3 regions of the Pseudoalteromonas sp. A22 genome follow, and region 1 is predicted to be linked to each of the others. Evidence: predicted binding sites of a transcription regulator. Region 1 holds the regulator's gene; each other region holds the start of a gene.

What was found. The regulator ArgR, encoded in region 1, controls arginine synthesis, uptake and breakdown. The targets are predictions, from matches to a motif close to ANTGAATANNTATTCANT.
Region 2: argC (N-acetyl-gamma-glutamyl-phosphate reductase) is a predicted target of ArgR. The motif match lies at 6,964-6,981, and genes of this name have one in related genera.
Region 3: gltB (glutamate synthase large subunit) is a predicted target of ArgR. The motif match lies at 6,814-6,831, and genes of this name have one in related genera.

Annotation. Positions count from the first base shown of each region.
Region 1 is NZ_CP047238.1:3,120,133-3,130,601, reverse strand. Features, by position in the region: gene GSF04_RS18995 (DNA repair ATPase) at 1-371, opposite strand, end outside; gene GSF04_RS18990 (SPFH domain-containing protein) at 442-2,619, opposite strand; gene GSF04_RS18985 (OB-fold-containig protein) at 2,703-3,314, opposite strand; gene argR (transcriptional regulator ArgR) at 3,717-4,184, opposite strand; gene mdh (malate dehydrogenase) at 4,426-5,358, shown strand; gene serA (phosphoglycerate dehydrogenase) at 5,422-6,651, opposite strand; gene rpiA (ribose-5-phosphate isomerase RpiA) at 6,663-7,316, opposite strand; gene GSF04_RS18960 (5-formyltetrahydrofolate cyclo-ligase) at 7,421-8,050, opposite strand; gene GSF04_RS18955 (hypothetical protein) at 8,047-8,580, opposite strand; gene GSF04_RS18950 (carboxypeptidase) at 8,720-10,231, opposite strand.
Region 2 is NZ_CP047238.1:3,539,784-3,550,252, reverse strand. Features, by position in the region: gene GSF04_RS20920 (adenylyltransferase/cytidyltransferase family protein) at 1-56, shown strand, start outside; gene GSF04_RS20915 (sulfurtransferase) at 61-900, shown strand; gene GSF04_RS20910 (class 1 fructose-bisphosphatase) at 968-1,936, opposite strand; gene GSF04_RS20905 (zinc-dependent metalloprotease) at 2,091-4,514, shown strand; gene GSF04_RS20900 (heme-binding protein) at 4,560-5,537, opposite strand; gene argE (acetylornithine deacetylase) at 5,759-6,907, opposite strand; gene argC (N-acetyl-gamma-glutamyl-phosphate reductase) at 7,085-8,095, shown strand; gene argB (acetylglutamate kinase) at 8,092-8,871, shown strand; gene GSF04_RS20880 (ornithine carbamoyltransferase) at 8,881-9,801, shown strand; gene GSF04_RS20875 (argininosuccinate synthase) at 9,813-10,469, shown strand, end outside.
Region 3 is NZ_CP047238.1:1,489,575-1,500,043, reverse strand. Features, by position in the region: gene GSF04_RS11525 (DUF1801 domain-containing protein) at 44-439, opposite strand; gene GSF04_RS11520 (FAD-dependent oxidoreductase) at 832-2,247, opposite strand; gene gltB (glutamate synthase large subunit) at 2,257-6,714, opposite strand; gene GSF04_RS11510 (Grx4 family monothiol glutaredoxin) at 7,329-7,673, opposite strand; gene GSF04_RS11505 (Fe-Mn family superoxide dismutase) at 8,060-8,641, shown strand; gene GSF04_RS11500 (PrkA family serine protein kinase) at 8,827-10,469, shown strand, end outside.

The DNA of each region.
Region 1 (10,469 bases):
TCAGTGAGGAATTTGGTTTCTTGCGGGTAAGGCTCTATTTCGTAATGGTCTTCTTGCAAGTGTAGCTTTTGTACGGTGAATACATCACTGACTTGGGTATTTTGTTTAAGCCCCATAAAGACATTATAAGCAAAGATAAGCTTGTCGCCGATCAGCACAATGTCGCGCGGTACGCAGTTATGCTCAGTACGAACTCTTGCTCGACCTTTCACTTTAAGCTCGGTGCTGCCAAAAGTGTCAACACGCTGTTGGTTGAGTTTATCTATCTGACTTTTCAGTTCACTGCCAAAGTTACTAAGCCGGCGTTTAATCAGTTGATAAGAGTCTTGTTCGAGCGTTCGCTCTGGCGCTTGTTGTGTTGCTTCCGTCATTCTATGCTTTCCTATGTGCGCTGTCGCAAATGGGGGAGAGGAGCCAAGCAGATTGACTCCTCAGGGTTAATTACTCTAGTGGTTCGCTTTGTTTAGTGCCATTTAACGAGCCGCCAAGTAACTTGAGTAGCTGCTGTTTGTCCGCATCTGAGCTATTGCTTAGCTGTTGGAAGAACTTACTCATGTTGATGTTTTTTAGCGTTTCCGACGACGCATTAGCACCAGCCAATACCCCTTTTAGGTCGTCCATCAAATTACGCTCACCGTTTAGGTGATCTTTAAATACGGTTTGTACCGTCTTACTTTCGCCGACTAAGCCGTCAATTGACTTGCCCACTGTGATGGCATTCATAAACTGATTAAAGAACTGGCCATCGCCACCCATAAAGTTGATATCAGCACCGCTCAGTGCTTTACCTAATACTTCAGCCTGACTTGCAGAAACCTGCTTGTTCGCTTCGATACTCGCAAGCGTCAGCTCTTTCTGTTGGTTTAACTGTAGCGTGAAGCCTTCGTATTCACGGGCGTCTTTATCCATCTTATTCAGTGCTTCCAGCTTCTCTGTAAGACCTTTGGCTTCTGCTGACATCTTACGTTCAAGGTTGATAGCTTCTGCTTCACCTTGTTTTTCAATTGCCTCAGCCATTGCTGATTGAACCTCAGCTTCTGCCAAACCAATTTCACGTTTGCCTTGCGCTTCGGCTTCACTTTGCTTCTTGGTTGCCTCTGCCATTGCTGCTTGTACTTCGGCTTCGGCGCGGCCAATATCACGTTTACCTTGTGCTTCCGCTTCTAGTTTTTGCTGTAGCACTTTAGCGTCTGTTTCACCCTGTATCGCACTAGCTGCTGCTTTTGCTTTGATGATATCGGCTTCTGCAAGACCAGGCGCTGCTGCTTCAACTTGGGCTGCCTCGGCAAGAATTTTCTTCGACTCTGCGGTTTGGTTCGCAATACGTAATTCTGCTGCGGCCATTTTTTCCATTTCACGGGCTTTAAATTCGGCAGCTTGCTCTTTAGCTTTAGCCGCTTCAATATCTTTAACCAACGCTTCTTCGGCCTCAGCTTGAGCAAGAATAATTTTTGCTTGTTTTTCACGCTCGGCTTCAGCAATACATTGCACGTCTTTGATGCGCTCTTGTTCCTCGGCAACGGTTTTCTCAACGGCAACCCGTTCACGCTGAACATCGGCGATTTCTTTTTGCTCGACTTCCAGTGCTTTGGCTTTTTGGATACGTAAAATTTCGGTTTCACGCTCACGTTCGATAATTTCAATCTGGCGAGAACGCGTGACTTTTTCTTCTTCTATACCGAGTAAGCGAAGACGATTTTGCTCTGCAACATCGATTTCGCGTTGTTTGTTGTGTTCTGCAATTGCAATTGCTTCGTCTGCTTTGAGGCGTGCTTCTTCGGCTTTTAAGCGCTCTTCATGCTTAACACGTTCAGCTTCTGCGGCTTCGCGGGCGCGCACTGATTCGATTTCACGGCGTTGTCTCGCGCTGGCATCTTCTCGTTGACGCTCGACTTCTGCGGCTTTTTCAAAGGCTGCTTGGTTTTGGTTGTCGATTTGCGCTTTTTCATCACATTTAAGCTGGTTAGTTTCCACGTTTTGGCGTGAGGTTTTTTCGGTAATACGGCGAATACCTTCAGCGTCAAGAATGTTATTTGGATCTAACTTGTCGATAGAGGTTTGTTCAAGATAATCAATTGCCACATCCTCTAACGTATAGCCAGATAAATCTTGTCCAATCACTTCTTTAATAGAATCTCGGAACTCATTACGATGTGTAAATAGTTCCTCAAAATTCATGCGCTTACCAACGGTTTTCAAGGCTTCGGAGAATTTTGCCTCAAATAATGCTTGCAAGGTTTCTGGTGCCGATGCGCGAGCACAGCCAACTTGTTTCGCAACGCGTAGGATATCTTCTTTGTTTTCGTTTACGCGAATGTAAAAAGTGATGGCGATGTCAGCACGGATATTGTCTTTACAGATAAGGCCGCTATTTTCACGACGCTCCAATACCATGCGGTTAGTTGAAATATCCATGACTTCCATTTTATGGATCACAGGTAGCACAATGCCGCCCGTTGTCGTGACATCCGGCTCGTTTTTCATCTTGTTGATGATCAATGCCTGACCTTGTTCAACCTTGCGGTAGAACTTTCCAATCAGAAGTAGAATGGCAAAAATAATGACGATGGATATGCCCACGATTGCGAGCACCGGTCCGAGGTTGTTTAGAAATTCCATGTTTTTTCCTGCGTTGCGCTATGTTGTTTGAGTTGGTATTAGCTATGCCAACTCGTTCCTAAATTCCGTTATTTTTCGTACTATTACCAAGGTTTAGCCACAATCGTGTAGCTATGTGTAAGGGTGTCATGTTCGATAAGTAAAGCACTGTCTCCTAGTGTGAAAGTGTTATCTTCATCCGAGCGCACTTCGATAAGTTGCTCCGTTCCTTGAATAAATACTCTGGCTTGACCGAACGTGTTGCTAACCCTTGATGTTGCAATAACGCATTCGAGCCCAACCAGCGCTTGCTTAGAAGTGGTTTCTTGGCTTTCGAAAAAGCGTCGTAATGGCCTTACAATGACGGCTGTGAGTGGTAATGCTGCAATGAGGCTGGCAAGCATAAATACCGTGCCCATCAGGTAGTAAAAAATGCCATTGCCTAGTAGGTAAGCAAAAAACTGTTGCACATAAATACTGATAATCCAGCCCAGCGCGATGATTAAACTCAATGAAATACTCACAGGGACGCCGCCAAAAGCGACTTCCCAAAAAGAACCAGAGCTTGCGCCTTCGGCTTCAATATCAACATCGCCTTCTAAGATATCGATATCAGCAAAACCGAGTAAAGCAATTAACCAGAACAACAGCACTATGAGTAATAGTGTTGAAAAAATAACAGTGGGAAACGTAAATGCAGTATTTAAAAATTCCATTGCTGATCCTAGTTCCTTGTATTTCCTTTTAAGCGGTTAAGTCAGTGAATTGTCCACTCAGCGCCGCAAGGTGTCTTTGTGTTTATCAAGCGGTGAGTTCCGCATCATAGAATGTGAGATGATTGAGTGAAGCGAATAGCGTTCGTGTCCGGTAAGACGGAGACACTGTAGGAAACAAATCCGAGAAGCTAATCAATCAGCTTAAAAACCATCCATGCGTAGTGAGAAAACCTCACATGCGTTTCTAAAGTTGCCACAATTAGACATATTATGTCAAACGTTTTTTGCTGTAAAGATAAGCAATTTATTCTGTTTATCGTGATAGTGGGGAAGCGTGTTCGTAGAAGCTAGAGTATCAGAGTATGTGCTAACCTGTGAGTTAGCACCGATAAAAATAATAGACTAAACGTTATCGAACAGGGTTTTTACTTTATCTAAAGTAACGTCGATTTCAGATACTTTGGCAGGGGCAATAAAAATCGTGTCATCGCCAGCGATGGTACCTAATACGCCATCTGCGGTACCTAATGAGTCAAGTAGCCTCGCAATTAACTGTGCAGCACCGGGACTGGTTCGAATAATAATCATCATTTCGTTGTGCATAATATCAACGACTAACTGACGCAAAGGGCTTTTTGCTGTTGGCACGCTCATTTCAGCGGGTAAGCAGTAAACCATTTCTTGCTTAGCATTACGTGTACGCACAGCACCAAACTTGCTCAGCATGCGCGACACTTTGCTCTGACTGACGTTGTCAAACCCTTGTTGTTTTAGAGCATCAACAATTTCACCTTGAGAGCCAAAGTTTTCTTCTTTTAAAATGGCTTTAAATGTTTTGATCAGTGCTTCTTGTTTTTCTTGCGGCTGCATAGTCTGTCTTCTTTTACGGCTAATCTTTAAATTCTACACAAAACCGCCGAGATTCCCAAATTTGCGCGACCAAAATGGCAGTCGTAAAGCATAAGTGTACAAAGTGTCGCGATCTTTACACTTTTATTTAAGACATTAGTCAAAAAATCTCGAAAATAACCGTGATTAATTTGTGTTTAACAGCGCTTTTCATTATCTTTACTGCACACTCAATTCCACCTTCAAATTATGGAGAATTCAAATGAAAGTTGCTGTATTAGGTGCCGCTGGCGGTATCGGTCAAGCTCTATCTTTATTGCTTAAAAATGGTCTTCCAGCTGGCTCTGAGTTAGCGCTTTATGACGTTGCACCTGTTGTACCTGGTGTTGCAGTTGACTTATCTCACATCCCAACTGCGGTAAAAGTAGCGGGTTATGGTAAAGACGACCTAGACCCAGCTCTTGCAGGTGCTGACGTAGTGCTTATCCCAGCTGGTATGCCTCGTAAGCCTGGTATGGACCGTGCTGACCTATTCAACGTTAACGCAGGTATCATCAAGACACTTGCTGAAGGTATCGTTAGAAGCTGCCCTAAAGCACTTGTTGGTATCATCACAAACCCAGTAAATGGCACGGTACCAATCGTTGCTGAAGTGTTCAAAAAAGCAGGTACTTATGATCCAGCTCGCGTATTCGGTGTAACAACGCTTGACGTTATCCGCGCTGAGACCTTCATCGCAGAGCTTAAGGGCCTAGACGTTGCTGAAGTTAAGATCCCAGTAATTGGTGGTCACTCAGGTACTACAATTCTACCTCTACTTTCTCAAGTTGAAGGTGTTGAGTTCACTGACGAAGAAGTTGCTGCACTAACGACTCGTATCCAAAACGCGGGTACTGAAGTGGTTGAAGCTAAAGCGGGTGGCGGTTCAGCTACACTTTCAATGGGTGCAGCAGCAGCACGTTTCTGCTTCTCGCTAGTGAAAGGTCTACAAGGTGAAGAAGTACTTGAGTACGCATACGTTGAAGGTAACACAGGCGATGCAACATTCTTTGCACAGCCAGTTATCCTTGGTAAAAACGGTGTAGAGAAGTTACTTCCTTACGGTGAGCTAAGCGCGTTTGAGCAAAAAGCAAAAGACGACATGCTAGCGACACTTGAAAAAGACATCAAAGAAGGTGTTGATTTCATGGCGTAAGCCAGATTGATACAAAAAAACCAGTCGCTTCACAGTGACTGGTTTTTTTATGTGTGATTATTCTTAGTGAAGAATACGTGCTCTAATAGTTCCTTCAACTGCACTTAACTCTTTCAACGCCACTTCAGAGTGGTCGCTATCGACGTCGATAACCACGTAACCAATAGATTCATCCGTTTGTAGGTATTGCGCCGCAATATTGATACCGTGCTGAGCGAACGCTTGGTTGATTTGCGTTAGTACGCCTGGGCGGTTTACGTGTACGTGTAATAAACGACTTCGGTTTGATAATTCAGGTAGAGAAACCTCAGGGAAGTTCACAGCCGTGACTGTTGAACCGTTATCTGAATATTTCGCCAACTTACCCGCGACTTCCACACCGATATTTTCTTGTGCTTCTTGGGTAGAACCACCGACGTGTGGTGTTAGCAGCACATTGTCAAACTCGCGTAGTGGTGAGACGAATTCTTCATGATTAGATTTTGGCTCAACGGGGAATACATCAATAGCAGCGCCGGAAAGCTTCTTGGCCGCCAATGCTTCAGCTAAAGCGTCGATATCAACAACCGTTCCACGTGATGCGTTAATTAGGATTGCGCCTTGCTTCATCACTTCAATTTCAGCCATGCCGATAAGGTTTTTGGTCTGCGATGTCTCCGGTACATGCAAACTGACCACGTCCGCTCTTTGTAACAATTGCGTAAGCGTGTGTAACTGCGTTGCGTTGCCGAGCGTGAGCTTATCTTCGATGTCATAAAACTCGACGTTCATCCCGATATTCTCAGCCATAATGCCAAGCTGGGTGCCAATGTGACCATAACCAATAATACCTAGCGTTTTACCACGAGCTTCGTATGAACCGTCGGCAGATTTATCCCACTCACCGCGATGCGCCTTTGCGTTGCGCTCAGGAACACGGCGCAGTAACAAGAGAATTTCACCCAGTACAAGTTCAGCCACAGAGCGAGTGTTAGAAAATGGCGCGTTGAATACGGCGATACCACGTTTTTTAGCGGCATCCAAATCCACTTGGTTGGTGCCGATGCAGAAACAGCCAACAGCGACCAGCTTTTCAGCTTGGTCTAATACTGCTTCCGTAAGGTGGGTACGCGAGCGGATCCCGACAAAGTGAGCGTCTTTGATCCGCTCGATCAGCTCAGGCTCCGGTAAGGATGTTTTAACGTAGTCTATGTTGCTATAACCGTTGCGCTTTAGCGTCTCAACGGCGCTTTGATGCACGCCTTCTAACAACAAAATTCGAATTTTATCCTTTGATAACGAAACCTTGCTCATCTGTAATCTCACTAGTTGATTTTAGGCCCTTCTGGAGTGCCTGTTATTACAACGTCAGCGCCACGCATGGCAAATAAGCCATTAGTCACGACGCCAACAATCTGGTTAATTTTTTCTTCAAGCGCTTTTGCTGCGCTAATTTCTAGGCCATGCACATCAAGAATGACATTGCCGTTATCAGTGATAACGCCTTGGCGGTAAACTGGATCGCCACCTAATTTTAGTAACTCTCTTGCCACGTAACTACGCGCCATTGGGATCACTTCAACTGGTAGTGGAAATGCGCCTAGCGTCTCAACATGCTTTGTATTATCAACGATACAAACAAATTTCTTGGCAACGGCTGCAACGATTTTCTCGCGCGTCAGTGCTGCGCCACCGCCTTTTATCATTTCGTTGGTGCTGTTGATTTCATCTGCACCATCAACATATACCGCAAGCTCTGACACATCGTTTAACTCGAAAACTTCAATACCAAGTGCTTTTAGCTTCTCTGTTGAAGCTTCAGAGCTTGATACTGCCCCTTTGATTTGATCCTTGATACTGCCAAGCGCATCAATAAAGTGGTTTACCGTCGAGCCTGTACCAACCCCAACAATGGTGTTTTCTTCTACATAGTTCAAAGCTGCCCATGCTGCGGCTTTTTTCATTTCATCTTGAGTCATAACGCTACACTTAGTTGTCATTGAAGTTGTATGGAGTATAACTCAATCAAAGTGTCAGCGTCATGGTCAAAAGCGCCTCAAAATGCGCTTAACTGTTTGCCTGCTCAATTATTTTTTGGCCAAGTGTATAGTTGGGTTGGAGTGAGGATAGTTGGGAGCGGTACATCCCAAGCTGCTGTTGGTAAGCTTGGAACTTGCTGGCAATCATGAGCAAGGCCAACAAGTGCTGGTTTAGCTCGCTGCTCAGCGTAGTGTAACGCTAATGTTCTATCGTAGTACCCACCGCCCATACCGAGGCGATTACCTTGCTCATCAAAAGCAACCAGAGGCATCAACAGTAAATCCAATGATGCAAGCGGTGCCACAGCTGAACAATCTAACTTAGGTTCCAAGATAGCATAGCGATTTGTCTTCATGGGTGAGTTTTTTTCATACTTCTGGAAGAGTAAATTTGCAGGGTTGAAGGGGTGAATTACGGGTAAGAAAACCTGGTGTTTTTTGTCCCAAAGCGATTGAATTAAAAGGGATGTATCTAGTTCGCCATCGTTTTGAATATAGACCCCTACATTGGCATTTTCTGGGAGGTTTATTTGTTGAAAAAAATTAATGTTGAGGTGTGCCGCGGCTGTCTTCTGTTGCTCTGCCGATAGCGAGTTTCTTGCATTTCTAATCATTTTTCTCAAATTAGCACGAGTAACTTGAGATTTATTTATGTTGTTATTAGTTTTACTCATTCTAACGCGAGCCACTCAGGGAAAAACAAACTTACACCAAGCAGAATAAATAAAATAATTAATACAGCGAGCAGATAATATAGCCAAGTCTTAGATTTAGCCGGAGGGCTAGGCTCAAAGTCCAGTTCATCAAATAGCTCCTTCGTCTCCCATTCTTCGTCTGTTGTATCTTCTATTTTAGTATGGGGAGTTGGTGCTACGCGTTGCTCGAGCTCCTCTAATCGCTCTTCGATACGTATTAGACTGCTTGTGATGTAATCCAGCGCTTCAAATACGCGCTCTTGATCTGCGTTAGTTGGAGTAGCGGCTGTTTGGCTTTGTAGCTTGGCATTGATCCCCGCACTTGCAAGTAATTTTACCTGTTTTAGTGCTTTGGCTTTATCAGCAGGAGCAAACAAGTTTTTGCCAGCGTAAAATTGCTGGATCTTTGAGGGTGAGGTTTTCAACCTGTCTGCCATTGCGATAGCGGCGCTTTGTTGATCCTTACCGTCGGCCATGCCAACGAAGACGACTTTAAACTGCTCGTTCATGGTGCGTGCCTAAGTTGTAGAGAGATAGTATTGAGTATATCTAGATTATAGGTAACTGTAGAAGGATAAAAGGAAATTTTTACAATCTGGTGAGTATTAAGATAAGTGACCGCTTGCGCGGCCACAATGGGTTGGGAATTTAGTAAAGCGCTGACTGATCCGCTTTGGGGGTTGTTTTTAAGATAAACTCGCGGAGATCTTCGTTCGATTTTTGTAAATCTTCATGACGCAGGTACATCATGTGCCCGGAGCGGTAGCCTTTAAAGCTTAAGCGATCACGCATTTTTCCGCTCGGATCGAGTTGCCACATATTGTACTTGGCATCAAAGTAATTCGTTGCGCCATCGTAGTAGCCAGACTGGATCATCACGTTTAGGTAAGGGTTTTGTGCCATCGCTAATCGTAATTGCTCACCGACATTATTATCGCTGTTATCCCAAGGGTAAACTGAACCAAACATATTATATTTTACATCGGTTTTATAGTTGAGCTCCGTTGCGAAGTAATGATTGATCGCTGGCGTAAATGAGTGCAACCAAGAGGTCAGCTCAGGCCAATAATCAGGGCGAGAACCAGCGTCTCTTTTATCAATACCAAGGTAGCGTGAGTCCAAACGACCTAGGGTATAGCCACGCTCACGCAACAGTTCTTTCCAAAATGCCGCAGTAGGAATATCTAGGTTGTTTTGAGCTACAAAGCGCTCGCTTAAGCCACTATATTTAGCAACGGCCTGTGTCACACTTTGCTTTTCTTGGGCACTGATAAATGCGCCTTTGGCGAGTGCGGGAAGATACTGATCAACCGTATATTGTTCAACCTCTGCAAGTACTTCGAGTAAATCTTTATTTTGCAATTCAGAAGACAGCGCCTTGTGGTACCAAGCGGCAGCAGCGTAATATGGTAAACGGTTTGCCACTTCAACCGGACCTTCTCGTTTAATGCCGATTTCTGTAGGAGATACCAACACCACGCCATTGAGGTAAAGCCACTGGTTGTTTTGCATCGCGTGCGCAAGACCTGACACTCGAGTCGTGCCGTAGCTCTCACCAATCAGGTACTTAGGGGAAAGCATACGCTCATTGCGATGAATAAATGTATTGAGCCATTCGGCTAAGTACTTCACGTCCGCGTTGACACCAAAAAACATCTTTGTTTGTTCGGCTTTACTAGGATATTTACCTTCAGCATTTTTGAGTACGCGAGAATAACCTGTGTTGACTGGGTTTACATAAACAATATCGGCAACATCTAGCACTGAATATGGGTTATCTTTCAAGCCGTAAGGTTGCAGTGGATACCCTTCGTCATCAATTTTTAATACTCTTGGGCCAGTATAGGCAATATGCATCCACACGGAAGCAGAGCCCGGACCACCGTTAAATGAGATCAACAGCGGGCGTTTGCTCATATCTTTGATTTTTGTGCGCTTATAGTAGGTGTAATGCAACGTTGCAACTGCGTCGCCGTTTTCATTCCACACCGGCTGTGTGCCTGTTGTTGCGGTGTAGTTAATACGTTCACCTTTTATTTCGGCTCTATGCTCAGTTGTTATTTTATGATCTATCTCAATTGCGCGGTTGTGCTCTTCAGCTATGCTTGGCGCTGAGAGTAGGGCACAACTCACGAGCAATAGTGGTAGTAGTTTTTTCATTGCTTCCTCGGTATTACAGTAGGTATGTCTGCATTAAAGAAGTATTTCATCTGAAATTCAAAGCCATTGAGACAAACTCAACAAAAAAAACGGCAGGTTTGAAAGTAGGCTGTTGTAACCTCGTTTATCGAAAAGTAACGAATTTGAGCCGATTTGGTTTTTTTTAGTGCAAAATTCGCGTATATTTAGTACTTTATTATGTAGTAATAAAGTATTTAGCCCCGTTAAATTCTTGTTT
Region 2 (10,469 bases), 420 kb from region 1:
CATCAATTTCAACAACGGAAATAATAGAGGTCGTACGCAGACCCGAAGGAAAATAATAGCATGAAGCATGTGGTCGATAGGGATTGGCTTTTTGCAAATCTTGGCAAAGTGAAAGTATTGGATGCTGGCATTGTGAAACCGGGGCAGTCAGGCCCTTATAACGCCCCAGCAATCATTCAAGGCGCGCTGCGTTTTGATATTAGTGGTGCGCTAGCTAATCCCCGTGCTACATCACCCAATATGTGCTGCAGTCCAGTTCAATTTCAAGCAGAAATGCGACAGCTTGGTATCAACCAAAATGATGTGTTAGTCGCTTACGATGATAAGGGCATGTTTAGCGCTGCCAGAGCTTGGTATATGCTCAAAAGGATGGGTCATAAACAAGTGTATGTACTGGATGGCGGATTACCTGCTTGGTGTGAAAAACAATATCCTTTGAGTCAAGCATACGCGCAAGTCCAACAAGCAGGAAACTTTGTCGCTGCATATGACGAAACAGCATTTGTCGATAAAGCAGCTGTGCTTAGTAATATTGGCGCTGAACTGAGTTATCTATTTGATGCGAGAGGTGCAAAGCGCTTTACTGGTGAAGAGCAAGAGCCTCGTGCAGATATGCGCAGCGGCCATGTGCCTAAAAGTAAAAACCTTCCATATATGAGTTTGTTAAACGCCGATGGCTGCTTTAAACCACTCACTGAGCTTGAAGTGCTGTATAGCGACTTATCAAAGGACAAAACTAAGCCTCTGATATTCTCTTGTGGCTCAGGTGTTACAGCTTGTATTTTAGCGCTGGTGGCTGACGAGCTAGGTTATGAACAGTTGACGGTATATGACGGCTCGTGGAGTGAATGGGGCGCTGATCCCGATGTGCCCGTTGAGACGAGTTATACCACTATTTAATGTGAAAAAGGTGCCAATGGCACCTTTTTCATGTGTGAAGCGAGCTATTTTCTCGCTTCAAAATAGATCACTTATGATAAGCAAGGCACGCTTCAACTTCGTGCTTTGAGCCTAAGATAACACCAACGCGTTGATGTATTTCCTCAGGTTGAATATCCAAAATGCGTTCACGACCAGTGTGGGCAATACCGCCTGCTTGCTCGATAAGCATCGCCATTGGATTGGCTTCGTAAAGTAGGCGAAGTTTAAATGGCTTGTTTGGATCTTTACGATCTTCTGGATAAGTGAATAGTCCGCCACGGCATAATACGCGGTGAACATCGCCAACCATTGCCGCAATCCAGCGCATATTGAAGTTTTTACCACGCGGCCCGGTTTCACCTTCAAGTAAATCGGCAATGTAATTTTGCATTGCTGGGGTCCAGTGGCGTTGGTTTGAAGCGTTGATGGCAAACTCTTTGGTGTCTTCAGGAATGGCTGCAAAGTCTTGCGTGAGTAGGAAGCTACCGTGTGTTTTGTCCAGGGTAAACAACCGAGTTCCCTTGCCTGTTGATAGCGCTAACATGGTTGATGGGCCATATAACACATAGCCCGCTGCTACTTGTTTATGACCTGGCTGCATAAAGATCGCAGGATCGCTAGGATCTGAACCTTCAGGGGCTTCCATAATAGAGAAAATAGTACCAACGAGTGAATTAATGTCGGTATTGGATGAACCATCCAACGGATCGAAAGCGACAATATAGTTCGCTTTTGGATTGCCGGCGACGGTGTAATCTTCTTCTTCAGAAGCGATGGCTTTGACATAGCCAGATTCAAGCAAAATATCTTTCAATAGCTGGTTTGAAAGTACATCGAGCTTCTTTTGCGTTTCACCTTGAATGTTCTCATCTAAGGTTGAACCTAATACACCTGAAAGTGCACCTTGGCCAACACGGAACGATATTTCTTTACATGCCGCGAGAATGGTTCGGATTAGAGAAACCAACTCACGAGAACAACCATCTTCAATTAACACCGGAGGGAGTCTACGCATTTTTTAAATCCTGATCACCTTGTGTTTATGGCAATAAATAGTGTGAGAGGTGCCATAAACAGCGCTGTAATTCGTCTTGAAAGACTGTAAATTGTATACGATTTCATATACAACTGGGGTTAAGCCTCAAAACCATAAATAACAAAGAGCAGCCATGAGAAAAATAACGTGCTTCACTCAAACTGTATCCGCTTTGCTACTGTGTATGATAACCCAAGCACACGCAGCAATTAAGTCTATTGATGAATTTACTGCCAGTTTTAATCATCATCCCGGTTTTTACGCCTTCTATAGCGATGATTCGAGCGGCAAACTGTACTTAGACATCGACAAACTAGACGCCCCTTTCTTGTTACAGCATAGTTTACCTTATGGTGTAGGTTCGAATGATATAGGTTTAGACCGCGGGCAGTTAGGTGGGACGCACTTAGTTCAGTTTGAACGTTTTGGTGATAAGGTAATGCTGCGTGCTATCAACACGTATTATCGTGCAAGTGCGAATAATATGGCCGAAAAGCAAAGCGTTAAAGAGGCTTTTGCTTCAAGCATTCTACACGGGTTCAACGTGGTTGCAGAAGATAAAGACAGTGTTTTGGTTGACTACACGCCTTATCTACTCAGCGATGTGCATGGTGTTTCTCGCACGTTAGCAAATCGTAATCAAGGTAGTTTTAGCTTAGACTCAAGCCGCAGCGCTGTGTTTATGTCGCGTTCAAAGGCATTTGTTAAAAACACAGAACTTGAAGCCGTATTGACTTTCAAAGGGACAAAGCCTGGTGAATATGTACGCCAGGTGAGTGCAGATCCTTATGCGCTTACGGTACATCAGCACCATTCTTTAATTGAGCTGCCTGATGATAACTACCAGCCACGTGCATTTCATCCGCAATCGGGTTATTGGAGTATCGAGCATAAGGATTATTCAGCACCGCTTGGACAGTCAATGTTTGTGCGTTATATCCCACGCCACCGTTTACAGAAAAAAGACCCAACTGCACAAATTTCGGAGGCCGTAGAGCCAATCATTTACTATCTTGATCCTGGCGTGCCTGAGCCGGTCAAAACTGCATTACTTGATGGTGCTAAATGGTGGGATCAAGCATTTGAAGCTGCTGGCTACAAAAATGCATTTCAAGTCAAAGTACTTCCTGAAAATGCCGATCCTATGGATATTCGCTATAACGTGATCCAGTGGGTGCATCGAGCTACTCGTGGGTGGTCATACGGCGCGTCGGTGATAGACCCACGTACCGGTGAAATTTTAAAAGGTCACGTTACGCTAGGCTCGCTGCGTGTCCGTCAAGATATTCTTATCGCCGAAGCACTTTCTGCGCCATTTGTTGAGGGGAATGAGGTGACTGAGCGACTTCATGCTATGGCGCTAGACCGTATTCGTCAGTTGAGTGCACATGAAATTGGCCACACGTTGGGCATTGCACACAACTTCTCAGCGTCGGTAAAGGATCGCGGGTCAGTCATGGACTATCCTCATCCGCTGGTGGGATTTGAAAATGGCCAACTGGATATCACTAAGGGCTACGCAAAAGGTATGGGCACGTGGGATACACAAGTGATTAAATATGGTTATAGTGATTTCGCTGGCGCTGATGAAGCCACTGAGCTTGCGGCTATTCTTGCTGAAAATAAGGCGCAAGGGCTTGAATTTATCTCTGACTCTGACGCCAGAGCGCAGGGCGGAGCACATCCAACGGCGCACCTTTGGGATAACGGTGCAGATCCTGCTGCCGAATTACTACGAGTGCTGGATGTTCGCAAGCAGGCGTTGAATACCTTTGGTATTCACAGCATTCAAAAAGGAGTTGCTCTGTCGCAGCTAGAGGAGAAACTAGTACCGCTGTATCTTTTCCATCGTTATCAGGTTGAAGCCGCAGTAAAATTGATTGGCGGCGTGGATTACGACTATGAAGTTCGCGGTGACGAGGTAATAAAAGGGGCGAAAGTTGTGGCTAAAGAGGCGCAGCAAAATGCGGCCAATGCGCTTTTGAGTACGCTCTCACCTGCGGTGTTGACTATTCCTGACTCTATTTTGGCGTTAATACCTCCTAAGGCTTACGGTGAGTACAAAACTCGCGAAAGTATTAAAGGGCGAACTGGGCTAACCCTAGATGCGATGGCATTACCAGAAGTCGCCGCACAGCATAGCCTTGACTTGCTGCTTAATCCACAGCGATTAAATCGTCTTGCACAGCAGCACGCACGTGATACTCAATATTTTGGTACACAGGCACTTTTAGAGGCTTTATATCAGCAGGTATTTGCCCAGTCAGGTAGCAACGGCATGGCTCAAAAGCTACAGCAACGAGTGCAATACCTAAGTGCAACTCAGCTTGTAAAACTGAGTAACAACGATAAAGTCGCACCTGAAGTGCAGGCGCAGTTAAAGTTTTATTTAGCAAAAGTTGCGAAAGACTTTAATCAGTCGTCGGTATTTAGTGATGTTGCTTTTGAGCAAGCATTTAAACATATGCTCGCGCAGCAAATTAATCACTATCTAGATTCAGGAGAGTGGCCTGAAAGCTTTAAAGCGCTTGAAATGCCGCCAGGCTCACCAATTTAATCAAACGTGCACTTCGGAAATAGGGGCTCAGCAGCGCCCCTATTTTTATGCCTTCTTGACCATAGTATTGGTCGTAATGTGAGGGAAAGTTACGAGTTGACCAGCGATCGGAATTTCCATTGTGATATTTTGCGAATACTGCAGTTGCGTGAAGTTATCACTACCGTCAAGTGACTCAAGCCAATAGCTAATCGCGTAGCGGCTAACTTTTGCATGTTGTTGTTCAAAGCCAATATTCGTGACAGGGATCCCTGAATGCGCGGTATCGACCTCAAGTAGAATAAACTTCTTGGGAGGAGAAACTTCTAAGGCATTATTTAAAGGCTGATTTGGATTGAGTGTAAAGTCAGGATTTAAGTTACCAACACTTTTGGTGGTGTATTGAGCCGTACTGATCCCATGGGGTAATCCCATAGGTAAAATATCACTTTGGCTCAGCATTGGGATCGTCGGGACACCAGTACCTGATTGAAAATGCCCACTGGCTAAAATGGAATTACCATGGGGAACTGACATTTGTTTTATAAAGTCATAAGTTTGAGTTGGCGCCACACTGTTTGGTACGGTTTCATTGCCAAGCCCTGGATTTTCACCATTGCCATACGGACCAAGTAATTGCTTTGCATCTGATAAATACAACAACGAACCATTTTCCGCATGGACTAGCTGATCTTTCGCTGGACCTTCTGCAAAATAAACTCTTTGTTCGTAAAATAAGGTATTAGCGACCTGTGTACCAAATCCTCCTCGATTTGGTGCGGTGCCATGGATGGCTGAGAAAGTAAGCTCTTCATAATAGGAGAAATTTTTAAGAATATAGCTGGCTTCTTGAGGTAGTGGCATTAAGCAGTAAGAAAATGGTTTGTCGGGGCCACCTAATCCTGAGTTGGCCAAGGGTTGGTTAGTCCAAGTGCCGACCAAGTGTTGCAGTGGACCTAAGCTGGTGGTTGGAGCGGCTGGGCTACTCTGGACTGGATCAATAAGTAATGGTTGCGATAGGTCTGGTGGTGTTGTTTCAGTCACGGTTATATCCTCGCTAAATTGCTTGCGAGCACCTCGACTAATTCTAGATACTTTTGATTTGGCGCCCGCACTATGATCCCTGTCATGACCGCTCAGCGATGACGGGATCTTCAACCATCACTGCAATGCAGTTAGGTATAGTGCAGACTGTGGATATGGCAATTACATATCATTACAGAGATTTCATTACCTGAGTGTGAAGTGATGAACTCGCCAATCCGCTAGGCAAAGCAACTTTCTCTTATTAGCTGCTTAATAATATCCTGACTTGGCTGGATTTTTTCCATTGCTAAAAACTCGTTGGGTTGGTGTGCTTGATTAATTGAACCCGGTCCCATAACGATAGTTTCGCAGCCTAGCTGTTGTAGAAAGGGTGCTTCGGTACAATAGTTTACAGCAATTGCTTGTTGTCCTGACAGGCGCTCAGCCATTTTCACCAAAGCAGAATCTGTCGAGCCGGTAAAAGCCGGAATGGGTTCGTGCATATCTATAACCGAGACACTATTCGGATACTGTGTATTGATGGGTGCCATTGCTGCCGTGAGCATGGCTTGTAGTTCTTTGATGCTCAAACCAGGCAAAGGGCGCATATCAATATGCAGTTCACAACAGCCACAAATACGGTTGGCGTTGTCGCCGCCATGAATGTGTCCAAGGTTTAGAGTTGGGTAAGGAATAGCAAAATGTGGAGTTGAATATTTATTCTTTAATTCTTCTCTTAACTTTAATAAATTTGCAATCACCTGATGCATGATTTCAATGGCATTTAAGCCGCGCTCTGGATCTGAGCTATGGCCTGAACGACCAACGATGCGGATGGCGGTCGTCATATGGCCTTTGTGGGTAAATACCGGCACCATATCAGTGGGTTCACCAATAATGCAGCGCGCCGGCTTCAAGCTTGGATGTTTTGCGATTTCCTGAGCACCAGCCATAGTGGTTTCTTCATCGGCGGTGGCTAAAATCATGATAGGTGCATTTTGCTGTAATTCATCAAGCTCTGAGATTGCATTCAATACGAAAGCAAAAAAACCTTTCATATCAATACTTCCAAGACCATATAATTTATTATCTTGCTCGCTTAATTTAAAAGGATCAAATTGCCAGCGGCTATCGTCGAACGGCACGGTATCCGTGTGGCCGGCCAACATTAATCCACCATCGCCATTACCTCGTCTTGCAATTAGATTATATTTTCCTTTTGCATGTTCAAGCTCTGTTACTTCGACAGTAAATCCTAACGTTTCGCACCACTGTGCGAGTAGGTGGATCACATTCTGATTACTCATGTTGAGACTGTCTTCTAATGCACTGATAGATGGCGCGGCGATCAGTTGCTGATACATTTCCATAAAAGCGGGCAATTTCATAAAAATTCCTAAAATACTTATTCAAAGTTCTTGCATAAAAATATAAAGATGTTTAGAGTGAATATCAATTCACTTTTTTAGCATAAATATATTTTTGGGGCAGCAATGCGACGATTTGACTTCAACAATTAGCAGAACCAATCCTAATCAAACTTTTTTAATCTTGAGAACACTATGTTGAAAGTATCTATAATCGGAGCGAGCGGCTACAGTGGCGCTGAGCTTGCTAAGCTGGTTGCCAAGCATCCTGCCTTCACACTTGCGCATTGCTTTGTATCTGAGCAAAGCTTAGACAAAAATAAATTCATCAGCGATTTATATCCAGAATATTCGGGCTTGCTAGATATTGAGCTGCAACCCTTAAATGAGCAAGCTTTTTCGTTGATAGAGCAATCATCGGACTATGTGTGTTTATGCACGGATCACAAGGTTAGCGTAGAACTTGCACCGGTATTTTTACAGATGGGCAAACGGGTTTTTGACCTATCTGGAGGTTACCGTTTATCTAGCAATGAAGACTACGAAACTTACTACGGTTTTTCTCACCCACATCAAGACTGGTTAGCGCAAGCACAATACGGACTAGCTGAATGGTACGGCGATGCTATTAAAACGGCAAAGTTAGTGGCGGTCGCGGGTTGCTATCCGACTGCGGCACTCAATGCACTTAAGCCATTACAACAAGCTGATCTGATAACAGAGCAGCCAGTTATCATTAATGCTGTTTCTGGTGTTACTGGCGCGGGTAGAAAAGCGAATGTCACCACACACTTTTGCGAAGTATCTCTTGCACCATACGGTTTGTTTACGCACAGACATAGTCCAGAAATAGAAAAATACCTCGAACACCCAGTGTTGTTTACGCCGCATTTAGGGAATTTTAAGCGTGGTATCTTGGAAACGATCTACGTCACTCTGAAAGAAAATATCACACCAAATCAAGTTGATGCCGCTTACCAGGTGCTTGCCGATGAGCCGCTGATCAGATTAAAGGGGAGTCAACTTCCATCAATCAAAGCCGTTGAAAATCAGCCTTTTGTGGATATTGGTTGGCAGCAAAAGGGCAATCAACTGATTGTAGTGGTCGCGATTGATAACTTGCTTAAAGGGGCTGCAGGCCAAGCATTACAGTGTATGAACTTGGCGGCGGGACTTGAGCATTATCAAGGTTTAGGAGTATCAGCATGAGCAAACAAACTTGGGTGATAAAACTAGGTGGTGCGGTGTTGAATCAAGAGGGGGCAGCGCAAGCATTGTTTTCAGCTATCAAGCAAATTCAACAGGATGCACCACACAAGCAGTTTGTGATTGTTCATGGTGGCGGGGCGCTGGTTGATAAGTGGCTGACCGATGCCGGTTTTGCTACTGCAAAACATCAAGGACTGCGGATCAGTCCACAAGAGCAAATGCCCTATATTGTTGGTGCACTTGCAGGCTGTGCTAACAAGCAACTGATGGCGGACGCCATTACCGCCACGCTCAAGCCCGTTGGATTGTGCTTATATGATGCTGGATTTTCCACAACTCAAAAGCTTAAAGCGCTTGGCCGTGTAGGTAGCTGTGAAGCGAGTGAAGGTGGCATGCTTGAAGCAGTGTTGGAGTTTGATAGGTTGCCTGTTGTTAGTTCAGTTGGTATTGGCGCTGACGGCCATTTATACAATGTGAATGCGGATGAAGCAGCAGCTGCTATCGCCAGTAAACTTGGTGCAGAACTTATTTTTATGACTGACGTTGAGGCGGTACTTGATGGCGATAAACAGCCATTAAATCAACTTAACGCGGAACAGATTTCAACGTTAATCGCGCAAAAGGTCATTGTGGGCGGGATGGAGGTCAAAGTTAAGACCAGTCTTCACGCTGCCCAACACTTACGACGAGGGGTGTACATCTCTAGCTGGCAAAAGCCAGAAAATTTAATTGCGTTGCTCAATGGTGAGCACGTAGGTACACAAATTCTGCCGTAGGAAAACATCATGACTAAGCATTTTTTAACAGGTTTGGAATTAGACCAAACTAACGTTTTGAACTTATTAAAGCTTGCAAAAAATATTAAAAATCAACCGCAAGAATATAACCAAGCCTTAGCTGGCAAGTCGATAGTCACGCTATTTGAAAAGCCGAGCTTGAGAACGCGGCTGTCGTTCGATATCGGTATTCATAAACTGGGCGGTCATGCTGTGTATTTAGATCAGCAAAATGGCGCAATGGGTGCGCGTGAATCCGTCAAAGATTTCGCACTTAATATTTCGACTTGGGCCGATGGCCTTGTGGCTCGCGTAAATCACCATAGCACGCTTGAGACGCTCGCTGAGTTTTCGTCGGTGCCTGTTGTGAATAGCCTATGTGATTTATATCACCCTTGCCAAGCGTTGGCTGATTTTCTCACCTTATTTGAAACTTACGACGATGTCAGCCAGATCAAAATCGCTTACCTCGGTGAAGGCAATAACGTAACACATTCATTAATGTTGCTTGCGGCAACATTAGGCACTGATTTTGTGGCGGTTTGTCCTAAAGGCCATTCTCCAGATGCACAAATTGTAAAGCAGGCTGAACAAATTGCGGCGGTAAATGGTGCCTCGGTTTTGGTCAGTGATCGGGTGGAAGCGGCGGCTGGCGCTAATGTGCTCTACGCTGATACTTGGGTTTCGATGGGGAATAAAACGCCACTTGAACAGGTGAAAGACACCTTTATGCCATATCAAATCAACCAACAATTGGTTGAAGCGTGTGGCGCACAAACCATTTTGCATTGCCAGCCAGCACATCGTGAGTTTGAAATTACTTCCGAAGTGATGGACGGGCCAAAGTCAAAAATTATTCAACAAGCTGAAAACCGCATGCATGCCCAAAACGCATTGCTGGTATCGCTGTTAAACAAAGATTACGTTTGAGGTTAAAGAACATGAGCAAGATTAAAAAAGTGGTACTGGCTTACTCTGGTGGATTAGACACATCAGCGATTGTGCCATGGTTAAAAGAGAACTACGGTTGTGAAGTTGTCGCCTTTGTTGCCGATGTAGGTCAGGGTGAAGAAGAACTGGTTGGGGTTGAAGAAAAGGCAATCGCATCGGGTGCCTCTGAGTGCTATATCGTCGACTTAAAAGAAGAAATGGTTAGCGACTATATTTATCCAACCCTAAAAACTGGCGCTATCTATGAAGGGACATATTTACTGGGTACTTCAATGGCGCGTCCCATTATCGCCAAAGCACAAGTTGAAATCGCTCGTAAAGTTGGCGCGGATGCACTTTCTCATGGTTGTACTGGCAAGGGGAACGATCAGGTTCGTTTTGAATCTTGCTTCTCAGCGCTTGCGCCTGATCTTAAAGTGATTGCACCATGGCGTGAATGGTCGTTATCAAGTCGTGAATCGCTGCTTGACTATTTGGCCGAGCGTAATATCCCTTGTGCAGCCTCTGCTACCAAAATTTACAGTCGTGATGCCAATGCTTGGCATATTTCTCACGAAGGTGGTGAATTGGAAGATCCATGGAATGAGCCAAGCGATCAGGTTTGGACCATGACTAATTCTCCAGAAGCCGCACCGGACCAGCCTGAA
Region 3 (10,469 bases), 1.6 Mb from region 1:
AGCGGTTGCATGAATGCTACATTAAATCAGACCGTTTTACGTTTTATTTTTCAAGGTTGAATTGAATTGCTGCACGGATCAATGTACAAAAATGGGCTTCATTGATGGTGTCCTGCTGTTTAATATCAATCGCCCGTCTAGTGTTACCAGCAAACCCTGTATTGAATAACTGGTGCTCATCTTCAAACTTTGCGCCATATGCAAAGGTAAGTTTGACCTTATCTTTGTATACTTCGCCCGTGCAGATCATGCCAGCTTTTGACCATACGGGCACTCCTGTTGGGTTGCTTGGCTTACGCCATTTGATATCTTCCTCTACATCTTTATCAACACTTAGGATCAGACTTCTGATCTGCTGCAATACCGCCGCACGCCAATCGTTTACACTCGCTATCTTTGCAGTGACCGCATCAGCGCCTGAGTTTATCGTTTCATTCATGATCTTTCCTTAATATTATTGATAAATACATGTTAAGTGAAATTAAGTTAGCGGCTAACAAGGGTCTGTTGACCTTTGCTGTTTGATTTTTGTTCTTCAGAGTGCGTTTTGGTCGCGACGCTCGACTTGCCGCCTAGTAATCTAGGTAAAAGTTGAGCAACAATGAACAAAGCACACTCAGGTGAACCCAAAGGGCAGCGCTTGATTGGCATTTCTACTGTGTTCTCGCCTGACTCACATAGAACAACTATGCTACGCAGACTCTGCCTTGTATAAACACCAATCAAACTGCTGCAAAAACAAACTTAAAAGATAAACAGTCCCTACGCAAAATTCAAATAAAAAACCCCAGCTACAACGAATGTAGTTGGGGTTTGTGAACGACAAAAGCGTTAAACTTCTAAATAGTCCAAAATGCCTTCAGCGGCGTTGCGGCCTTCAAAAATCGCCGTTACCACTAAATCAGAACCTCGTACGGCGTCACCACCAGCAAAGATTTTCGGATTACTTGTTTGATGTGTAAATGCGCCTTTTTCTGGTGCAACAATACCGCCCCAGTGATTTATTGCGACATCGTATTGTGCTAACCAGTCAAGGTTGTGCGGCTTAAAACCAAATGCCATAATCACCGCATCGGCTTCTAGTGTATGCTCAGAGCCTTCCACGGTTTCAGCACTACGGCGACCATTTTTGTCGGGTTCACCTAATTGTGTTTTCACCATTTTAACGCCCGTGACTTTGCCTGAGCTGTCAATTTCAATACCAACCGGCTGTAAATTGAATCTAAATTCAACCCCTTCTTCTTTGGCATTTTTAACTTCTCGAACGGAACCTGGCATGTTTTCTTCATCACGACGATAAGCACAGATCACGGATTGCGCATTTTGTCTGACTGACGTTCTAACACAGTCCATCGCAGTGTCCCCGCCACCAAGTACCACCACGCGCTTACCCGCCATGTTCACATAGCTATGCTGACTTTCGTCATAGCCCATAACTCGGTTGGTGTTACCAATCAAAAATGGTAGCGCATCATAAACACCATCGGCATCTTCATTTTCAAGATTGCCTTTCATGCTTTGGTACGTCCCCACACCCAAGAATACGGCGTCGTATTGCGACAATAGCTCGTCCATTGAAACATCACGACCAACCTCGGTATTGAGATTAAACTCAACGCCCATTTCGGTGAAAATCTCGCGACGGTTTTCCATTACCGATTTTTCTAATTTGAATGACGGGATCCCAAAGGTCAGCAAACCGCCAATTTCAGGGTTGCGGTCATACACCACTGGACGCACGCCGTTTCGCACTAGAATATCCGCACAGCCAAGCCCCGCCGGGCCCGCACCTATGATTGCGACTTTCTTATCGGTCCAAGTAACGTAAGAAAGATCAGGCTTCCAGCCCTGTGCAAACGCCGTATCGGTAATATATTTTTCAATATTTCCTATAGTCACTGCACCAAACTCTTCGTTCAGCGTACACGACCCCTCACAAAGCCTATCTTGCGGACATACTCGCCCACACACTTCAGGCAAACTATTGGTACGGTGAGACAGTTCCGCTGCCTCAATGATTCTGCCCGTACGAATAAGTTTGAGCCATTGCGGAATATAGTTGTGAACTGGACACTTCCATTCACAGTACGGGTTACCACAATCTAAACAACGGTCGGACTGTGAATGAACTTGCTGCTCAGAAAAAGGCTCATAAATTTCAACAAAAGATTGCTTACGCGTAGAAATAGGCTTTTTGCGCGGATCTACACGTTGTACATCGATAAATTGGTAAACGTTCTCGCTCATTGCTCTCTCCTACTGCGCCTGAATTCTTAACTCAGCGCTACTACGCGCTCGGTGGCCAAGTAAACTGTTTAAATCGCTCGACTTTGGCTTTACCAATTTAAACATTGGCAAATACAACTCAAAGTTAGCTAAGATCTGCTCAGCTCGAGTTGAGCTCGTTAAATCTAGATGCTCTGCAATTAAACCGCGTAAATGTTCTTGGTGCGATGCAAGCGCTTTGAGGTCTACCAGCTCGACCAACTCAGGGTTGATCCGCTTATCAAAATCACTCTCTTCATCAAGTACATAGGCAAAACCACCGGTCATGCCTGCGCCAAAGTTAACGCCAACTTGACCAAGCACACACACCACGCCTCCCGTCATGTATTCGCAACCATTATCACCAAGCCCTTCAACAACCGCTTGTACACCCGAGTTACGCACAGCAAAGCGCTCCCCAGCTCGACCTGCCGCAAACAACTTGCCGCCGGTCGCGCCATATAAACAGGTGTTACCAATGATAGCCGCCTGATGAGAAGCAAAGCTTGAGCCGACAGGAGGACGCACGACTAGCTTTCCACCAGCCATCCCTTTACCAACATAATCGTTAGCATCACCGACTAATGTCATTTCAAGGCCACCTGCGTTCCACACCCCAAAAGATTGCCCTGCTGTACCATGTAACTCAAGTGCGATTGGATCCGCTGCCATACCTTGGTTACCATGCTTGCTCGCGATATAACCAGACAACATTGCACCGATAGAGCGATCCGTATTGGATATACGGCTCACCAGCGAGATACCGGTCATTTCGTCGATTGCCGTCTTCGCTTTCGCAAGTAAGCTTTCGTTCAACGCACCACTGTAATGTGACGGATTAGTATGGGTGCAATACAGCGCTTCATTTGACGGATTGTTCGGCTTCGCTAGAAGCGGACTTAAGTCGAGCTTTTTCTGCTTCGCAGTATTACCTTCAATGGCTTCAAGTAAATCCGTTCTACCAATCAAATCGGTGAGTTTTGTGACTCCCAAAGCCGCCATCAGTTCACGAGCCTCTTGTGCAATAAACTTAAAGTAGTTCATCGCCATTTCTGGCAATCCGTGATAATGCTTTTGACGCAACGTATCATCTTGTGTAGCAACACCTGTTGCACAGTTATTAAGGTGACAGATCCGCAGGTATTTACAGCCAAGCGCCACCATAGGGCCGGTACCAAAACCAAAGCTCTCAGCACCCAAAATTGCTGCTTTAATAATATCTAATCCGGTCTTTAAGCCGCCATCTGTTTGCAACCTAATGCGGTGGCGTAGACCATTTTCAACTAACGCCTGTTGCGTTTCAGCAAGGCCAAGCTCCCATGGGCTACCTGCATACTTTACCGATGTCAGCGGACTCGCCCCAGTACCACCGTCATAACCGGCAATGGTAATGAGATCGGCATACGCTTTAGCAACACCAGTCGCAATCGTGCCGACACCGGGTTCTGAAACCAGTTTGACCGAGATCATCGCTTCAGGGTTGACCTGTTTGAGGTCAAAAATAAGCTGAGCTAAGTCTTCAATCGAATAAATATCGTGATGAGGCGGCGGCGAAATCAAAGTAACACCAGGAACCGAATAGCGTAGCTTCGCGATATAAGGGGTGACTTTTTCACCTGGAAGCTGACCACCCTCGCCCGGCTTTGCCCCTTGCGCAACTTTGATTTGAATAACGTCAGCTGAACGCAAATAATGTGGTGTCACACCGAATCGGCCAGAAGCAACTTGCTTAATACGCGAATTCTTTTCTGTACCGAAACGTAGCTTATCCTCACCACCCTCACCAGAGTTAGAGCAACCGCCGAGGCGATTCATCGCAATCGCTAACGCCTCATGCGCCTCCGGTGATAAAGCCCCGATACTCATTGCGGCTGAGTCAAAACGTTTGTATAGCTCAGTCGCAGGCTCAACGTCGTTGATGTCGATTGCTTGTTGCGCCGTATTAAGCTTAAGCATATCTCGCAAATTCGTAATTGGACGGTTATTTACCAGCTCCGCATATTTAACGTAGTCTTGATAGCTACCCGAACGAACTGCGGTCTGCAAAGTTTGCACGACATCAGGGTTATACGCATGGTATTCACCACCATGCACATACTTTAATAATCCACCGTGTGATAGTAGTTTACGCTTGCTAAATGCCAATTTATTGAGTTGTTGTTGCTCCAAGGCAAAGTCGTCAAAACACGCACCTTTAATACGGTTTGCAACGCCTTTGAAGCACAATTCAACCACCTCATCGGATAAACCGACGGCTTCAAACAACATCGAACAACGATAGGAAGCAATGGTGCTGATCCCCATCTTCGACATGATCTTGTATAAACCTTTGTTAATCGCGCCGCGATAAGACAGAGTCACCTCGCGGTAAGACTTTTTAATGATCTTCTTATCACACATTGCCACAAGGGTTTCGTAGGCTAAATAAGGATAAATCGCTGTTGCGCCAAAACCTAACAGAACAGCAAACTGGTGCGGATCTCTCACGCTACCTGTTTCAACCAAAATATTGGTATCGCAGCGCAGGTTGCCATCCACTAGTCGCCTTTGTACTGCCCCCACGGCCATCGCCGCTGGGATAACTTGTTTACCTGCAGCAATTTCTCGGTCACTGAGCACTAACATCACGCACCCGGAGCCTGCTTTTGCAACAGCCTCATCACAAATACGCTTGATTGCATCTTGCAAAGACTCTTCAATCTCGTAAATCAATGAAATTTTACACGCACAGTAATGGTCGTCATCGGCGGTTAATAGCTGCTGCATATCAGAATAAGTCAGTACCGGCGAGGCAAACTGCAACCGTTTAGCATGACCTGTGGTTTCGTTGAAAACGTTTTGCTCGCGACCAATACAAGTCGCCAGTGACATTACATGATTTTCTCGTAACGGATCGATTGGCGGGTTCGTGACCTGAGCAAACTTCTGGCGGAAGTAGTCAAATATCGAACGGTGTCCTTCAGATAGCACTGCAAATGGCGTATCGTCACCCATTGAACCAGTTGCTTCTTGGCCATTTTCACCCATCACGCGAATAACTTGGTCGAGCTCTTCGTTGGTATAACCAAACTGCTTCTGATAGGTCAACAAGGTTTCATCGTCAAGATCGCGCTTGCCAGCCGCTTTTTCATCTAGTGCTTCAAATGGCGTTAAACGCTTAACGTTTTGCTCAAGCCAAGTTTTGTATGGATGTCTGGATTTCAAATCTTGATCGATTTCATCGGACTGCCAAATCTTGCCATGTAAAGTATCAACCACCAGTAATTCACCTGGACCCACGCGACCTTTTTCAATAACTTCATCTGGCGCGTAATCCCAAATGCCCACTTCCGAGGCAAGCGTAATAAAGCCGTCTTGTGTGATCACATAACGGGCAGGACGAAGACCGTTACGGTCCAAATTACAGGCAGCAAAGCGCCCATCAGACATCACGATGCCAGCAGGGCCATCCCACGGTTCCATATGCATGGAGTTAAAGTCATAGAATGCACGTAAGTCTTCATCCATGGCTCGGTTTTTCTGCCATGCAGGTGGCACTAACATACGCATAGCGCGGAATAAGTCCATGCCACCAGCTAAAAATAGCTCTAGCATGTTATCTAAACTAGACGAGTCAGAACCCGTTTCATTGACAAACGGAGCCGCATTTTGCAAGTCTGGTAATAAAGGTGACGCAAACTTGTAAGCACGTGCCCTCGCCCACTGACGGTTACCTTCAATAGTATTGATTTCACCATTGTGAGCTAAATAACGGAATGGCTGCGCCAACGGCCATCGAGGCTGTGTATTGGTTGAAAAGCGTTGATGGAATACACAAATCGCACTGGTCATCCGCATATCAGCAAGATCCGTATAAAAATTCGGTAGATCCGCTGGCATCATTAAGCCTTTGTAGATAGTCACTAAACCGGACAAACTACAAATATAAAACTGCTCATCTTGCTCTAAACGCTTTTCAATGCGTCGTCTTGCTATATATAGACGACGCTCTAAATCTTTAGGACGCCACCCTTCAGGAGCACCGACAAAAACCTGTTTAAACTGCGGTAATTGTGCTTTAGCGATAGGGCCAAGCATAGATGGATCGGTGGGTACTTCACGCCAACCAATGAGCGTCAGTGTTTCTTTTTCTAATTCTTCACTGATCACTTTCTCAGCCGCAGCTGCAAGCTCATGGTCCTGATTTAAAAATAGCATACCTACCGCATAGTTTTTGCCTACATGCCAATCGTTTTCAGCTGCGACGGCACGGAAAAAACTATCCGGTTTTTGTAATAACAGTCCGCAACCATCACCGGTTTTGCCATCTGCAGAAATACCACCTCGGTGCTGCATGCGGTCCAAACCTGTGATTGCTGTACGGATCAGTTTGTGACTTGGCTGACCGCTTACATGCGCAATCAAGCCAAATCCACAGTTATCTTTTTCTAATTTTGAGTCGTATAACATAGACTCCTCCCCTTGCTACAACGGCCAGCCCATGACGGTACGACGAAATGCTGGCAGATATTCAAAATTAGCCTTGATTGAAAGTAGAGTCAACACAAATATGAATACATATTCACAAACTTGAATATTTCTCATTGGTAAGACAAGTTAGCCAAAATCGTAATAAATTTGCCACTTTGAAAATAGTGAATATAAATTTGTAAAATGACACCGGTATCACATCAATAAAAATGCAACGAGACATAACCAATAGCAAACGTTTACGTAAACGTAAACCAAAGTAAAAGTGAATAATTATTCACTTTTTGGATTTTATAGAACTCAATACTGAAGCACGTTCTATTACACTGTTTATATAGGTATGCAAAACAGAGAGCGTTTTCAGCTTGACGCTAACGTCAACTTGAGTTGATAAAAATAAGTGAGTAGCTCTGAGTTAGATAAACGCGGATAGCGTTAATGAAAGTGTAAATATCTTAAATTCAATGAACTTGCAGGTTTTCAACCAAACATCAGACAAAAAGACTTGCTAAGAAAAGTAGGTAGGAAGATATTAGAAGATTTTTTAAAAAATAAAGCATGGCAGAGTATCGACTCTGCCATAAGCGGTTAGCTTATTCCGCTGCTGCTTCGTCTTTCTTATATTTAGCTGCTGTTTCAGCAATAAGAGGTTGAAGCTCACCCTTTTGGAACATCTCAATGATGATGTCACAACCACCGATTAACTCGCCTTCTACCCAAAGCTGAGGGAAAGTTGGCCAGTTCGCATAATGCGGTAGTTCAGCACGAATATCTGGATTTAATAAAATGTCAACATAAGCAAACTGCTCACCACACGCCATCAAAGCCTGAGATGCCTGCGAAGAGAAACCACAGTTAGGGAGTTTTGGCGACCCTTTCATATATAGGATGATTGGATTTTCTTCGATCTGCTGTTTAATCTTGTCAATAGTTTCCATTAGTTACCTCAAAATGACGTTTCGTCCAATGCTAATCAATATTTAGTTTAGCATCGGCGTTTTAGCTTGCTACTCACTTTAACAACACCTGTTGCATTCATAATGCCAAGCTTTAAGCAGCGGTAGAATCTCGGGATACATGGCTAAAATAAGCATGACCGCCTGTCATGATGTTCTACACTTTGACTGCTATTCGGCATATGTTCACAAAGAATGTGTATTATAAGTCATTAAGTCACTGGCACGCATTGCTGTTTGCCAAAACTTGAGTAAAATAGTCAGGAATTATAGTATCACTATATAGGCCAATGGTATAGAAAAGTGGGCTGATGTTAGCTACCTTTCGTATGCGTTATTGGCAAATCAACCAAAAAATGGAGATTAATATGGCATTTGAACTACCGTCACTACCTTATGCACTAAATGCTCTTGAGCCGCACGTTTCTCAAGAGACGCTAGAATTCCACCACGGTAAGCACCACAACACATACGTTGTAAAGCTTAACGGTCTTATCGAAGGTACTGACTTTGAAGGTAAATCACTAGAAGAGATCGTATGTAGCTCTGAAGGTGGTGTTTTCAACAATGCTGCTCAAATCTGGAACCACACTTTCTACTGGCACAGCCTTGCGCCAAATGCAGGTGGCGAACCAACAGGTAAAGTTGCTGAACTAATTAATGCAAAATGGGGCTCATTCGCAGCATTCCAAGAAGCTTTCAACGACAAAGCAGTTAACAACTTTGGCTCAAGCTGGACTTGGTTAGTACAACTAGCTGACGGCTCTCTAGATATCGTTAACACTTCAAATGCAGCGACTCCGCTGACTGAAGAAGGTGTTACCCCTATCATCACAGTTGACCTGTGGGAACACGCTTACTACATTGATTACCGTAATGTTCGTCCTGATTACCTTAAAGGTTTCTGGGCACTTGTTAACTGGGATTTCGCTAACAGCAACCTAGCTTAACATCAACTATCAGTATTGATGCAACAATGGGGCGCAAAAGCGCCCTTTTTCATGCCTGTAACTCAACATTAATACATAAAAAATCTAGTTTTTTTTGGGTATTCTTCATATCACGACTAAGCTTTAAGTAACCTTTCCAAATCTGTGATCCGCAAACCACACCAAGTAGCTTATTGGAGGTCGTTATGACAATATTTGAACATTATCAGGCCAGATATGAAGCCGCGCAAGAAGAAGAGTACACCATCGCGGAATTTCTTGAAATTTGTAAGAATGACAAATCAGCCTATGCCAGCGCACCTGAGCGACTTCTGATGGCAATAGGCGAACCAGAAATGATCGATACGTCGAAAGATGCCAGACTTAGCAGGCTGTTTTCGAATAGAGTAATAGCTCGATACCCTGCCTTCAATGAGTTTTACGGTATGGAGGATGCCATTGAACAAATCGTATCGTATCTCAAACATGCCGCACAGGGGCTCGAAGAGTGCAAACAAGTACTCTATTTACTCGGCCCGGTAGGTGGTGGTAAATCGTCTATCGCAGAAAAGCTCAAGTATTTGATGCAAAAGGTGCCGGTTTATTCTTTAAAAGGCTCACCCGTTAATGACCACCCGCTTTGCTTGTTTAGCCCACAAGAAGATGCCGACCTACTTGAAAAAGAGTACGGCATTCCTGGGCGCTATATTAAAACGATAATGTCTCCATGGGCAACTAAACGCTTACATGAGTACAATGGAGATATTACACAATTTAAGGTCGTAAAACGTTACCCTTCCATTCTTGATCAAGTTGCTATCGCGAAAACAGAGCCAGGGGATGAGAACAACCAAGATATCTCAGCGCTGGTGGGTAAAGTTGATATTCGTAAACTTGAGCATTTCGCTCAAAATGACCCTGATGCTTATGCGTATTCTGGCGCGCTATGTCTTGCGAACCAAGGTTTGATGGAATTTGTCGAGATGTTTAAAGCACCCATTAAGGTGCTACACCCGCTGCTAACTGCAACCCAAGAAGGCAATTACAATGGTACCGAGGGTATTTCCGCCCTACCATTTAGCGGCCTAATACTCGCTCACTCTAACGAGTCTGAATGGCAAACCTTTAAGAACAATAAAAACAACGAGGCATTTTTAGACCGTGTTTACATCGTCAAAGTGCCTTATTGTTTGCGCGTGTCTGAAGAAGTCAAAATTTACGAGAAGCTTATTGAAAATAGTGAGCTCAGAGAGGCTCCCTGTGCGCCTGGCACATTAGAAACTTTAGCGAAGTTTTCAGCCCTGTCTCGAATTAAGGAGCCAGAGAACTCCAGTATCTATTCAAAAATGCGGGTTTACGATGGTGAAAGCTTAAAAGACACAGATCCAAAAGCTAAATCCTATCAAGAATACAGAGATTATGCAGGCGTTGACGAAGGCATGAACGGCCTTTCAACTCGCTTTGCCTTTAAGATCCTCTCTCGTGTGTTTAACTTTGACCATAGTGAAGTCGCAGCAAACCCTGTTCATTTGTTCTATGTACTTGAGCAGCAAATTGAGCGCGAACAATTTAACGCTGAAGTACAAGAGCGCTACCTAAGCCATCTAAAAGGGTATCTAATCCCACAATATGTCGAATTTATCGGTAAAGAACTACAAACAGCTTACCTTGAGTCGTACTCTGAGTACGGCCAAAATATTTTCGACCGCTATGTTACCTATGCAGACTTTTGGATCCAAGATCAGGAATATCGTGACCCAGATACTGGTCAACTGTTTGATAGAGCCGCACTTAACGGCGAGCTGGAAAAGATTGAAAAGCCAGCCGGTATTTCCAATCCAAAAGATTT